Regions from separate parts of the Streptosporangium sp. NPDC049046 genome, predicted to be linked through region 2. Evidence: riboswitches for the same ligand, from Rfam matches in the RefSeq annotation. Region 2 holds a riboswitch; the other holds the start of a gene.

Region 1 (5,333 bases), on a different contig from region 2:
CGCGGACGGCGTCCTCCGTGGGACGTTGCTGCCGTCGGTCGTCTTCGGCACCCTCGGCCCGCCCCCGACCGACCGGGAGCGGGCCGTACGCCAGGCGTTTCGCGAGGCCGGACTCCGGTTCAGGGAACAATCCGATTTCCGCGGCTGGTTGTGGATCCATTTCGTGTTCGACGCGGGCCTGCACTCCCAAAGCCTGAGACTGGGCTCGTTGTCCAAGCTGATAGGGGCGACGGACGACCTGCGCGAGGCGCTGCTGGCCATCCGCGAGCTTCTGCCGCTCCTCCAGGCGCGCGGTGTCGACCTGCGACGTCACCGCGGTGTGCTGTCGTTGCGTGCGCCCACCTGGCTGACGGCCCCCGTGCTCGCCTGGCTGACCGCTCATGTCGCGCTCGCGCGCGTGAATTTCGCGGCGCACTCCGATCCCGACGCCGAGGAGCCACGTGAGGTCTGCCGGGACACCCTGGCCGAAGCACGACGGTTGGGCATCTCGGTACCGCGACTGGAAGCGGCGGAACCACACTTCGCCCGCGAGATGACGGACTGAGTGAACGGCCACCTATAACAACGGAGTACGGGCAACCGGCCGCGCTTCACTTCGGCAGGCAACCGGGGCGACCAGGACACGGACCGGCATCGGCACCAGGCCGGCTCCGCAACGGCGAGAGCCCGGTCACAACCGTCCTCCGCCCGCGTAACGGCGCCGGACCGTGCCTTCCGGAGTGCGCCAGGAGACCCAAGTTATTTGACGAACGGACTTCGCCGTACCGGGAGCGCCTGGATGAACCCTTCAGGGCGGCGGAGCGTCCCTTAGGTGTGAAGAAATTGCTTTTGACCATTGCGATGCTTGCGTCGTTGTGCGCCTGCGGCCAGTCCGGTGCCGGTCCGGCACTCACTGTGGCCGGAAGCGAGACGATCGTGTTGCCGCGGGCCGATCAGCCCAAAGCGCATCGGCCCACCCTGGAGCGGCTCAAGCGAGAGGCGGCGTCGTCGGGTCGGCCTTTGGAGGAGGTTGTCAAGCGGTACGCGACCCGGATGGCTGCTACCTCGTCGCCCAAGCCGACGGACTTCGAGGGTTACGACCCCGCGGTGACCGACCCGGGCGTGACGATCGACGGCATTCCCTACGCCGAGTTGGTCGACCTTGGGACCATCGCCAGATCGGAGGGCATCTCCTACGAGGAGGCCATCGACCGCTTCGGTTCGCAGTCGTCCAACAGTCAGGTGATCGACAAACTTAATACGGAGTTTCCCGACGAGATCTCCGGCGTCAGGTACGTCGACGACCAGCGAGGGCTGCGCGTCGGCTTCAAGGGGCCCATTCCGACTCGCGCGATCGAGTTGGCCAGGACCCTCCCCGTGGAGGTCACCCTGATCGGCGGCAAGGGATTCTCGGCCGCGGAGCTTCGGCAGGCCCAGGACACGGTCGTGTCCTGGCTCCAATCCCGTCCTGAGGTGGCCACGATGACGACGCACCCAGATGACGAGACCGGCCACGTCAAGGTCACAGTTCAGCCGAAGGTGATGCCGGACGATGCGGAGGAGTTCAAACGTGGGCTTCAGCTCCCGCAAGTGGACAATCCGCACATCACCATCGAGGTCACGCTCTCCGCCGAGTCGGTCGCCGTTCGCCCGTAGTGAGCCACCGACGCGCACACGACTGGGCCCGAACGGTGGCCGGGCCGTTAAGCTCTCCGGTGTGGATGGTTCGCCCGTCTCCTTCGGGGGGCGAGCGTCGTAAGAGGGAACCCGGTGTGAATCCGGGACTGCCCCGCAGCGGTAAGCAGGAACGACCGCCGTCACAAGCACTGGGCGCGTGCCTGGGAAGCGACGGCCAGTAGGTCATGCCTCAGGCATGGTGCCCGCGAGTCCGAAGACCTGCCTCCGCCCGCGTGCCGCTCGGCGCGCGGTGGTCCGCGGCCTCGTGGGAGGGCCTGGGACGCGCTCGCCGGGGTCCTGCTCCGCGTTGCGTTTCTCTCTCCTGCCTGGCCGCATACTGGCGAGACGAGGGAAGTTGCCATGAGGACGACCGTTTTGGGCTACCCGCGCATCGGCGCGCATCGGGAGCTCAAATTCGCCACCGAGGATTTCTGGGCCGGCACGATCGGCGCCGACGAGCTGGAGGCGGCCGCCGCGTCGCTGCGCGGCTCGGTCTGGACCGAGCTGCGTGACGCGGGCCTTGATGCGATCCCGTCGAACACGTTCTCGTTCTACGACCAGGTGCTCGACACCACGGTCATGATCGACGCCGTGCCCGCGCGTTACCGCGACCTCACCGGGCTCGACCGGTACTTCGCGATGGCGCGAGGCACCGCCGAGCTTCCGCCCCTGGAGATGACCAAATGGTTTGACACCAACTACCACTACATCGTCCCCGAGATGGCGTTGGACACCCGGTTCCAGCTCGCCGGAGGCTCGGCCGCCAAGCCCGTGGCCGAGTATCTAGAGGCCAGGAAGCTCGGCATCGAGACGCGGCCCGTGCTCGTCGGCCCGCTCACCTATCTTCTGCTGGCCAAGGCCGCGCCGAACTCACCTGAGGGATTCACCCCGCTCGACCTGCTGGACTCCCTGGTGGAGACCTACGCCGAGTTGCTGGAACGGCTGGCGGGCGCGGGCGCGCAATGGGTGCAGTTCGACGAGCCTGTCCTGGCCCGCGACCTCGGGGCCCGGGAGATCGAAGCGCTCGGGCGGGCCTACCGGCGGCTTGGCGGCCTGCCCAGCCGTCCGAAGATTCTGCTCGCCACGTACTTCGGCGCCGTCGGCGCGCAGGCGCTACGGATGGTCGCCTCCACCGAGGTCGAGGCGATCGGGCTCGACTTCGTCGCCGGACCCGGCAACCTGGAGGCGGTGGCCTCGGTCGGCGGGCTGGCCCGCAAGACCTTGGTCGCCGGCGTGGTCGATGGCAGGAACGTGTGGCGCACCGACCCCGCGCGGGTGAAGTCGACGTACGCGGTGCTGCTCGGGTTGGCCGACACGGTGGAGCTGAGCAGTTCCTGTTCACTGCTGCACGTTCCGGTCGACCTCGACAGCGAGACGGCACTGGACCCGGCGGTCCGGGCGCGGCTGGCGTTCGCCCGGCAGAAGGTCGCCGAGCTGGTCGGTCTCGCCGCCGATCTACGTTCCGAGAACCCGTCGGCCGTGAAACCCCCCGCCGTACCGGCCGATCCCGACGTCCGGGCCCGGTTGGAGGCTCTTGGTGACGTGCGGCGAGCCGATCGAGCGGTCCGGTTCGCGGCGCAGCGGGCCAAGCTGGGATTGCCCGAGCTGGCCACGACGACGATCGGCTCGTTCCCGCAGACCGCGGAGATCCGCAAAGCCCGCGCCGATCACAGGGCGGGACGGATCGACGAGAACGCCTACGTCGAGGCGATGCGCGCCGAGATCGCTCGCGTGATCACGCTTCAGGAGGAGCTCGGCCTGGACGTTCTCGTCCACGGCGAGCCCGAGCGCAACGACATGGTCCAGTACTTCGCCGAGCGACTCGACGGCTACGCCGCCACCGACCACGGCTGGGTTCAGTCGTACGGTTCCCGCTGTGTGCGCCCGCCGATCCTGCACGGCGACGTCTCCCGCCCCGAGCCGATGACGGTGGAGTGGGCCTCCTACGCCCAGTCGCTCACGTCCAAGCCGGTCAAGGGTATGCTCACCGGGCCGGTGACGATGCTGGCCTGGTCGTTCGTCCGCGACGACCAGCCCTTGGCGCAGACCGCCCGCCAGGTCGCCCTCGCGCTACGCGACGAGATCACGGATCTGGAGGCCACCGGGATCGGGATCGTCCAGGTGGACGAGCCGGCGCTGCGCGAGCTCCTGCCGCTCCGCAAGGACGACCAGGATGTCTATCTGGCCTGGGCGATCGGGGCGTTCCGGCTGGCCACCTCCGGCGCCGCCGACTCCACCCAGATCCACACCCACATGTGTTACTCGGAGTTCGGCGAGATCATCAGCCCGATCGCCGACCTGGACGCCGACGTCACCAGCGTCGAGGCCGCCCGCTCCCACATGGAACTGTTGCCCTACCTGACCGAGGTCGGCTACGCCAACGGCATCGGCCCCGGCGTCTACGACATCCACTCACCGCGCGTCCCGACCACCGAGGAGATCGAAAACAACCTGCGCAACGCCCTCCAGGCCGTTTCGGCCGACCGTCTGTGGGTCAACCCCGACTGCGGGCTGAAGACCCGCGGCTACCCCGAGACGCGAACCGCCCTGGCCAACATGGTCGCCGCCGCCCGAGCTATCCGAGCGGATCTCTGATCAGTGCCGCTTCCCGGCCCGAAGCCCTGCTTCGGGCCGGCGTTCAGGAAGCTTCCTGGCCACACACCGCATGATCGCGTTCAAGTCATCGACAGCTCACCCCCGGGGAGTGAACTGGGCCAGGTCGTAGATGCCGAGGCTCTTCTCGATGTCGGCCACCTGGTTGACGACACCTGCGAAGCCGGCCGTACCGAAACGGCGGTGTTCCTCATCTTCGAAGATCTCGCCCAACTCGGCGAACTGCTTGGCGGAGACGACTTCGCGCAGGGCGGGGAAGACGACGGTGTCCTCGCGCGCCTCGTGCGGTTCGTACATGCGGATGAAGACGGCCATGTCGGCGACCAGGGCGCGGCGGGTCTGGGCGGACGGCGTCGCGACGCCGGTCGTGCCGGTGGCGTTCAGGATGCGGCCGGTCACCGTGCGTCCGCGCCGATGTTGCTGGAGCAGCACCGTGACGGTGCCGGTGAGCTTGCCGGCCTTGACCAGCGGCGGGAAGACGTACTTCTCTTCCAGGCGCTCGTGGTACTCCTCGATGAAGGAGCGGATGAGGCCCGCCGATGCGTGCAGCGCCTGGGCCGGTACGACCTGGCCGCTGTCGATGCGCCGGATCCCGTCCCGGTAGATGAGCAGGATGCGCTTGAGCACGCCGTGCTCGCGCATCAGATCCTCAGGTGGGGTAACGGGTTCGATCTGCCCGGCCGGGGTGGAAGGCGTCGGCGAGGTGGCGTAGGAGACGTTGGTGGTATGCGTCCCGCAAGCCGTCAGCGCCGATCCGCAGACCACCACGAGCGGCAGGCCGAGCAACTCGCGCCGGTGCACAGGTGGCCTGTCGGCGCACGTCTGGTCGTCCCGTCCCACCGGCCGCATCCCGAGCCCTCAGTTCATCTGCCGCATGCCCGCGCATCACGGGCATGCCCGGGTTCAGACGATCCGATACGACGAATCGGGTAATGCCTGATCAAGGTCCCAATCAGGGGACGATCTGCCAGGGGCGCATCGTCTCGGTGTTCTCGTGGCCCCCATGACGCTCCCAGGAAACCGGGTGATGACGTGGGAGGCGACTATCTGGATGTGCAGGGGGC
Region 2 (5,333 bases):
ACAGCTCGAAGTCGCCGCCGCTCTCCTGCAGGACCGCGGCCAGCTGACGGGCCAGCCGCCCCGCGGGCATGCGCCACACGTCCTCACCGTCCAGCAGCACCCGGCCGCCGGTCGGCCTACGCGCCCGATAGAGGGTGCGCAGCAGCGTCGACTTACCCGCCCCGTTCGGGCCGGCCAAGCCGAGCATCTCCCCCTCGGCGACCTCGAACGAGACCTGGCGGACCAGGTCGCGGTCGCCGACGCGGACCGACACGTTCTCCACGGTCAGTGTCACTTGGAGCGCCTCCGCATCAACCACAGGAAGAACGGCCCGCCGACCAGCGCGGTGATGATGCCCACCGGGATCTCCTCCGGCGCGATCAGGGTGCGGGCGGCCAGGTCGGCCACGATGAGGAAGGCCGCGCCCAGCAGCGCGGTGGCCGGGAGCGCCCGGCGGTGATCGGCGCCGATCAGCAGCCGGACGACATGCGGCATGATCAGCCCTACGAAGCCGATGGCCCCGCTGACCGCGACGATCGTGCCGATCATCATGGCGACCAGCACGAACAGCGCCGCCCGGAAACGGTGCACATCCAGCCCGAGCGAGGCCGCGGCCTCCTCCCCTGCCAGCAGCAGGTTCAGCGGCCGCGACACCCCGACTAGCGCGAGGGTCCCGGCCAGGACGGCTATCGCCGGGATCCACACCACCGTCCAGGTGGTGCCGGCCAGGCCGCCCAGCATCCAGCGCACCGCCGCCTGCGTCTTGTGCGGGTCGTTGGAGGTCACGATCAGGAAGCCGGCCACGGCCGAGAGCACCTCGGCCATGGCCACCCCGGCCAGCACCAGCCGCACCGTCGTCATACGCCCGCCCGAGCGGGCCAGGAAGTAGACCGCCACCAGCGCGGCCAGCGCGCCGAGGAAGGCCGCGATCGGCAGGCTGAACGCGCCGAACACGCTCAAGCCGAACACCACCACAGTGACCGCCCCGACACTCGCGCCAGAAGAGACTCCCAGCAGCATCGGGTCGGCCAGCGGGTTGCGCACCAGCGCTTGGAGGGCCATGCCGCAGACCGACAGGCCCGCGCCGATCACCCCCGCCAGGACGACCCGCGGCAGCCGTACGTCCATCACGATGGTCTCCCGCACCGGTGTCCAGGCCGGTTCGGCCAGGGCGGGATGCAGGTTGTGGAGCAGGATGCCCCACACCTGCCCTGCGGGCAGGGCCACCGACCCGGCCGCGACGGCCGCGGTGAGCGCCCCACCGACCAGGAGCACGAGCAGGCCGAGCACGATCGGATACGGCACCCCCGGGCGCTGCGCCAACGGCACGGCGCCTGCGACCGGTTCGCTCACTTGAACTGGTCTCACTTGAAGCGGTCGGCGTGCAACTGGCGGGCCAGCGCCTCGACGGCTCCGGGCGCCCGTACGCCGAGGACCACCGACGACAAAGGCAGCACCGCGAACCGCTTGTTCCTGATGGCCGGTACGTCCCTCAGCGCCGGGTTGGCCAGCAAGAACCTCTCCTTGTCGGCCACCGGCTGGTCGCCGTAGTCGTAGATGACGATCCAGTCGGGCGCGCGCTCGGCGACCTGCTCGAATGAGACGTCGCCCCACATCTTGTCGACGTCGGCGAACACGTTCTGTGCCCCGGCCAGCTTGATGATCTCGTTGCCGACGCCCTTGCCGCCGGCGGTGAAGGCGGTCTTGTCGCCACTGTCGTAGACGAACAGCTTGACCGGGGCGGTGTCGCCGAGCTTGGCCTTCACACCGTCGAGGGTCGCCCGCAGTGTGGTGATCAACGGTTCGGCCCGGTCGGAGACGCCGAAGATCTTCGCGACATTGCGGATCTCGGTGTTCATCAGGTCCAGGGACACCGCACCTTCGGCGCACCCCTCGATATTCAGGTATGTCTTGATGCCGGCCTTGTGCAGGGCGTCCCGGCTGCGGCCCTCCTTCTCGTCGAAGGTGCTGCCGAAGCCGCCGTAGACGAAGTCGGGCTCCTCGGCCAGCAGGGCCTCATACGCCGGGTACTCCTTCGAGACGACCTTGATGGCGTCGTAGGCCGCCTGATACTCCGGCAGCACCTTGTCGTCGAGGTAGGCGGTGCCGATCATCGACCTCTCCAGGCCGAGCGCCAGCATCACCTCAGTGGCGTGCTGGTTCATGGATATCGCCCGCCGCGGCGGCTGCTCGTACGTGCTCTTCACCCCGCAGTTGTCAAGGGTGACCGGGAAGCCCGCAGGCGCGGAGGCCGCCGGAGCGGCGGCCGGGACATTCTCAGCCGGGATGCCGCCGCAGGCGGCCAGCACTCCGGACACCAGGAGGGCGAGCAGCAGGGGAATGGGGCGTCTGCCCGTCATGACGTGTTCCTCTCACGGAATCTGCGCAACGGGGCGGATCTGAAAGAGGGAACACTTCAGGGCTTCTCGGCGCGGCCACCGGCTCGACGGGCACGAGAGCCCACTCCTCTCCGGGGAAATCCGCCCCAGTTCATCGAGGAGGCGACCGCGTGAGTCTCCTGGCTCTCGGGTCGAGGCTCGTCCCCGCCTTCCCACCCCGGAGAGGGGCAGTGGCATGGTGGGGATTCGCTCGCCGATCACAGTGGCGGGACCGCGCCGGATTCACACCGGCTTCCTCAGTCCGCGCTCGCCTTCGGCATCATCATCACACGAAGCGGGTCGATGCGCACAAGCAGGGCACCCTTGTCCTGGGAAGTGCGGGTGGAGACAAAGGCTCGGCAATCCTGGCGCGGAGTGGCTTCAGCACCACACGCTGGTCTTTTCGCCGGACCGATGTCACCGGCGCGCGGTTGAGGTGTTCGTCATCGGAGGGTCGACCTCGCGGGGCGGCAAGCGGCGCGGCGGGGTGAAACGGTACAGCTCAAGGATCGGCGGCAACGGAACCAGGCCGGGACCACCAGCGCGAACCCACTCGGCGACATCGGCCGTGGCATCCTCGTCGTTGACGAGGGCGAGCCACACCGGACGGCCACCGGCCGCCCGCCCCTCCGGGGTCGGCTGCACGATGAGAACATTGGCCTGGTCGCACACGTCAAGGCACTCGGTCACGCGGACGTCGGCGACCTCGGCCAACCGGCGGATCTGCTCGTCGTGGTCGAGGGCGGGTACCTTCCGCACGCTCCCGCAGCAGCAGTCCCGGCACACGGTGATCCTTTTCATGCGTTCCTTCCTCAGGCGGGCTGGCGGCGCGATACGCGACCGCCATACGTGCTGACTCCGGGCACCCGGTAGCTCTCCCGCACCGTCACGCTTCCAGCACACGACGCCACACGGCGGCGGAGCCCCCCTCTTATCCGTGCTTGAAGCCCTTTCCGGCGCGGTCCAATGGATCGGGGCCGATTCCGAGATAGGCGGCTCGAAGCTCGTCCCAGGCGATCAGCCGGTCGTAGTCGGGCGGGTCGAGGATCTGCTGGCGGTCGGTGAGGAACGGGTTGGGCAGCAGCACGGTCATCAGCTGGTCGCCCTGGCCGTTGAACATCCGCATCCCCCAGGAGACGGGGTGGCCGTCGGCGCTGATCGAGCGGTAGAGCTCGGCGCGGGCGCAGCGGCGGATCCGCCCGAGTTCGGGGCCGCTGGCGGTGTGCTCGCCGATGCACAGGTGAAAGTGCCAGCGGCCGAAGTCGACGGTGACATATCCGTCGTACAGGCTGATGCGTTCGGGCGCGTTGGGGGCGGCGACCTCCCAGGCCGCGCCCTGGACGATGACCCCGAACCAGATGTGCTCCCAGTGGTGCTCGAAGATGTCGGTGACCAGCGACAGCAAGGTGCGCTCGTCGGTGGGCAGCGCCCACACGTGCAGGGTGCCGGTGCCGTGTTCCTCGACGACGGTGTGGCTCATGCGGGTCCTCCGGCCTGTCGCAGGGTCAGCGCCCACTGCTCGCGGCGCGTGTCGGGGTCGATGAGGGCGCAGTCGCCGCATTTGCCGCCGTTAGGCAGGCGGTAGTACAGGCAGCAACTGCGCCGAACGAAGAACGGCTGTCCGGGAGCGGGTTCGACCAGGTCGCCGCCGCCCTGAAGCACTCCCAGGGCGAGCAGTTCGCGGCCGAGCACGATGGTTCGCGCGGCGAGTTCGGGGCGCTGTCGGGCGATGGTCCGGATGGTTCCGGCCAGGGCGGAGGCGGCGTTGCCCCACAGCAGCCCGGGGGCGATCTTCACGATCTCCCCTACGGCCTGCGCCAGCGGCTCCAGCAGCTCGGTCACCACGGTGTGGTGCAGCGCTCCGGCGACCCTGGCGGGGGCGAGGACCTGCCAGCCGTTCGGGCGCTCGGCGCGCAGCGGCAGCGGCCCGCTGGGCGCCTCCCGCCAGTGGAGGCGGGAAGGGCCCAGGTCCAGGAGCAGGTCGTGGGCCACCGCCGCGCCGATGACCGGTGACCACAGCCGGGCGGCCAACCCCTGGAACAGGATGGAGGCCGCCACTCGGGTCTCGTCGGTCCCTAAGCGTTCGGCGACGTCGGTGATCCGCCGCCGCAGGGATTCGAGGTCGGCCAGCAGGTCGGTGAGCGGTCGCCAGCCCGCTTCGGTGTCGATCGGGCCGATCCCGACTTCGAAGTAACCGCTGATCGTGGAGACGTCGGCGACCGCCACCGACACCATCGGCGGTGCGGCGGGCAGCAGCCCGGGCCGGGCGACGGCGAGCCCGGAGCGCGCCGTACGCGTCCAGGCGGCCAGGTCGGGCAAGGTGGCGAACCGGTGGATGGTGCCGTCGTAGGCCGCCTGGTAGCCGTCGCCCGTCCACTCCACCGCCAGCTCGGCGGGCCCGGCGCCGGCCGTACGCCAGTCCTCCCTGGCCAGCGCCCGCTCCAGCAGGGCGGCGTGCAGACCTTCGGCGAGGACGCGGACGGTACCGCTGGCCCCGCTCTGGAGCACGAACATGCCGGAGGTCGCGTCGAAGGCCAGTTCACCGCCGTCGAAGGCGGCGCCGATCACCTCCCGCGAGGTCAGCTCCTCCGGGGTGCCGGTGTGCAGGCGGCCCGCCGGGTCGATCAGCCACATCCGGTCGGCGACCCGCAGCGCCAGCTCCAGATCGTGCGTGGAGACCACGATGACCAGGTTCTTCTCGCGAGCCAGACGGCGCAGCAGGCCCATGAGCGCCACCCGGGAGGTGACGTCGAGAAAGGCGGTCGGCTCGTCCAACAAGATCGCCGCCGGTTCCTGGGCCAAAGCGCGGGCGACGAGGACCCGCTGGCGCTCGCCGTCGGACAGCTCGGTCACCGCCCGGTCGGCCAGATGGCCCGCGTTCACGGCGGTCAGCGCCCAGGTGACGATCTCGTGGTCGCCGGGCCAGAGGCGTCCGGTGAATCCGGTGTGCGGGTGGCGGCCCAGCCCGGCCAGCTC

The links. A riboswitch is a leader RNA that binds a small molecule or an ion and turns the genes downstream of it on or off. The one in region 2 is predicted to bind cobalamin.
Region 1: linked by a shared signal. The riboswitch ahead of metE (5-methyltetrahydropteroyltriglutamate--homocysteine S-methyltransferase) and the one ahead of AB0B96_RS31970 (ABC transporter substrate-binding protein) in region 2 are both predicted to bind cobalamin.

What each region holds. Positions count from the first base shown of each region.
Region 1 covers NZ_JBEZEZ010000039.1:78-5,410, forward strand. Annotated here, with positions in the region: partial or broken gene AB0B96_RS36035 (ketopantoate reductase) at 1-544, shown strand, start outside; gene AB0B96_RS36040 (hypothetical protein) at 1,033-1,635, shown strand; cobalamin riboswitch at 1,685-1,898, shown strand; gene metE (5-methyltetrahydropteroyltriglutamate--homocysteine S-methyltransferase) at 2,017-4,251, shown strand; gene AB0B96_RS36050 (hemerythrin domain-containing protein) at 4,348-5,109, opposite strand.
Region 2 covers NZ_JBEZEZ010000028.1:86,070-91,402, forward strand. Annotated here, with positions in the region: gene AB0B96_RS31960 (ABC transporter ATP-binding protein) at 1-274, opposite strand, end outside; gene AB0B96_RS31965 (iron ABC transporter permease) at 271-1,332, opposite strand; gene AB0B96_RS31970 (ABC transporter substrate-binding protein) at 1,344-2,339, opposite strand; cobalamin riboswitch at 2,470-2,666, opposite strand; gene AB0B96_RS31975 ((2Fe-2S) ferredoxin domain-containing protein) at 2,775-3,158, opposite strand; gene AB0B96_RS31980 (hypothetical protein) at 3,289-3,837, opposite strand; gene AB0B96_RS31985 (ATP-binding cassette domain-containing protein) at 3,834-5,333, opposite strand, start outside.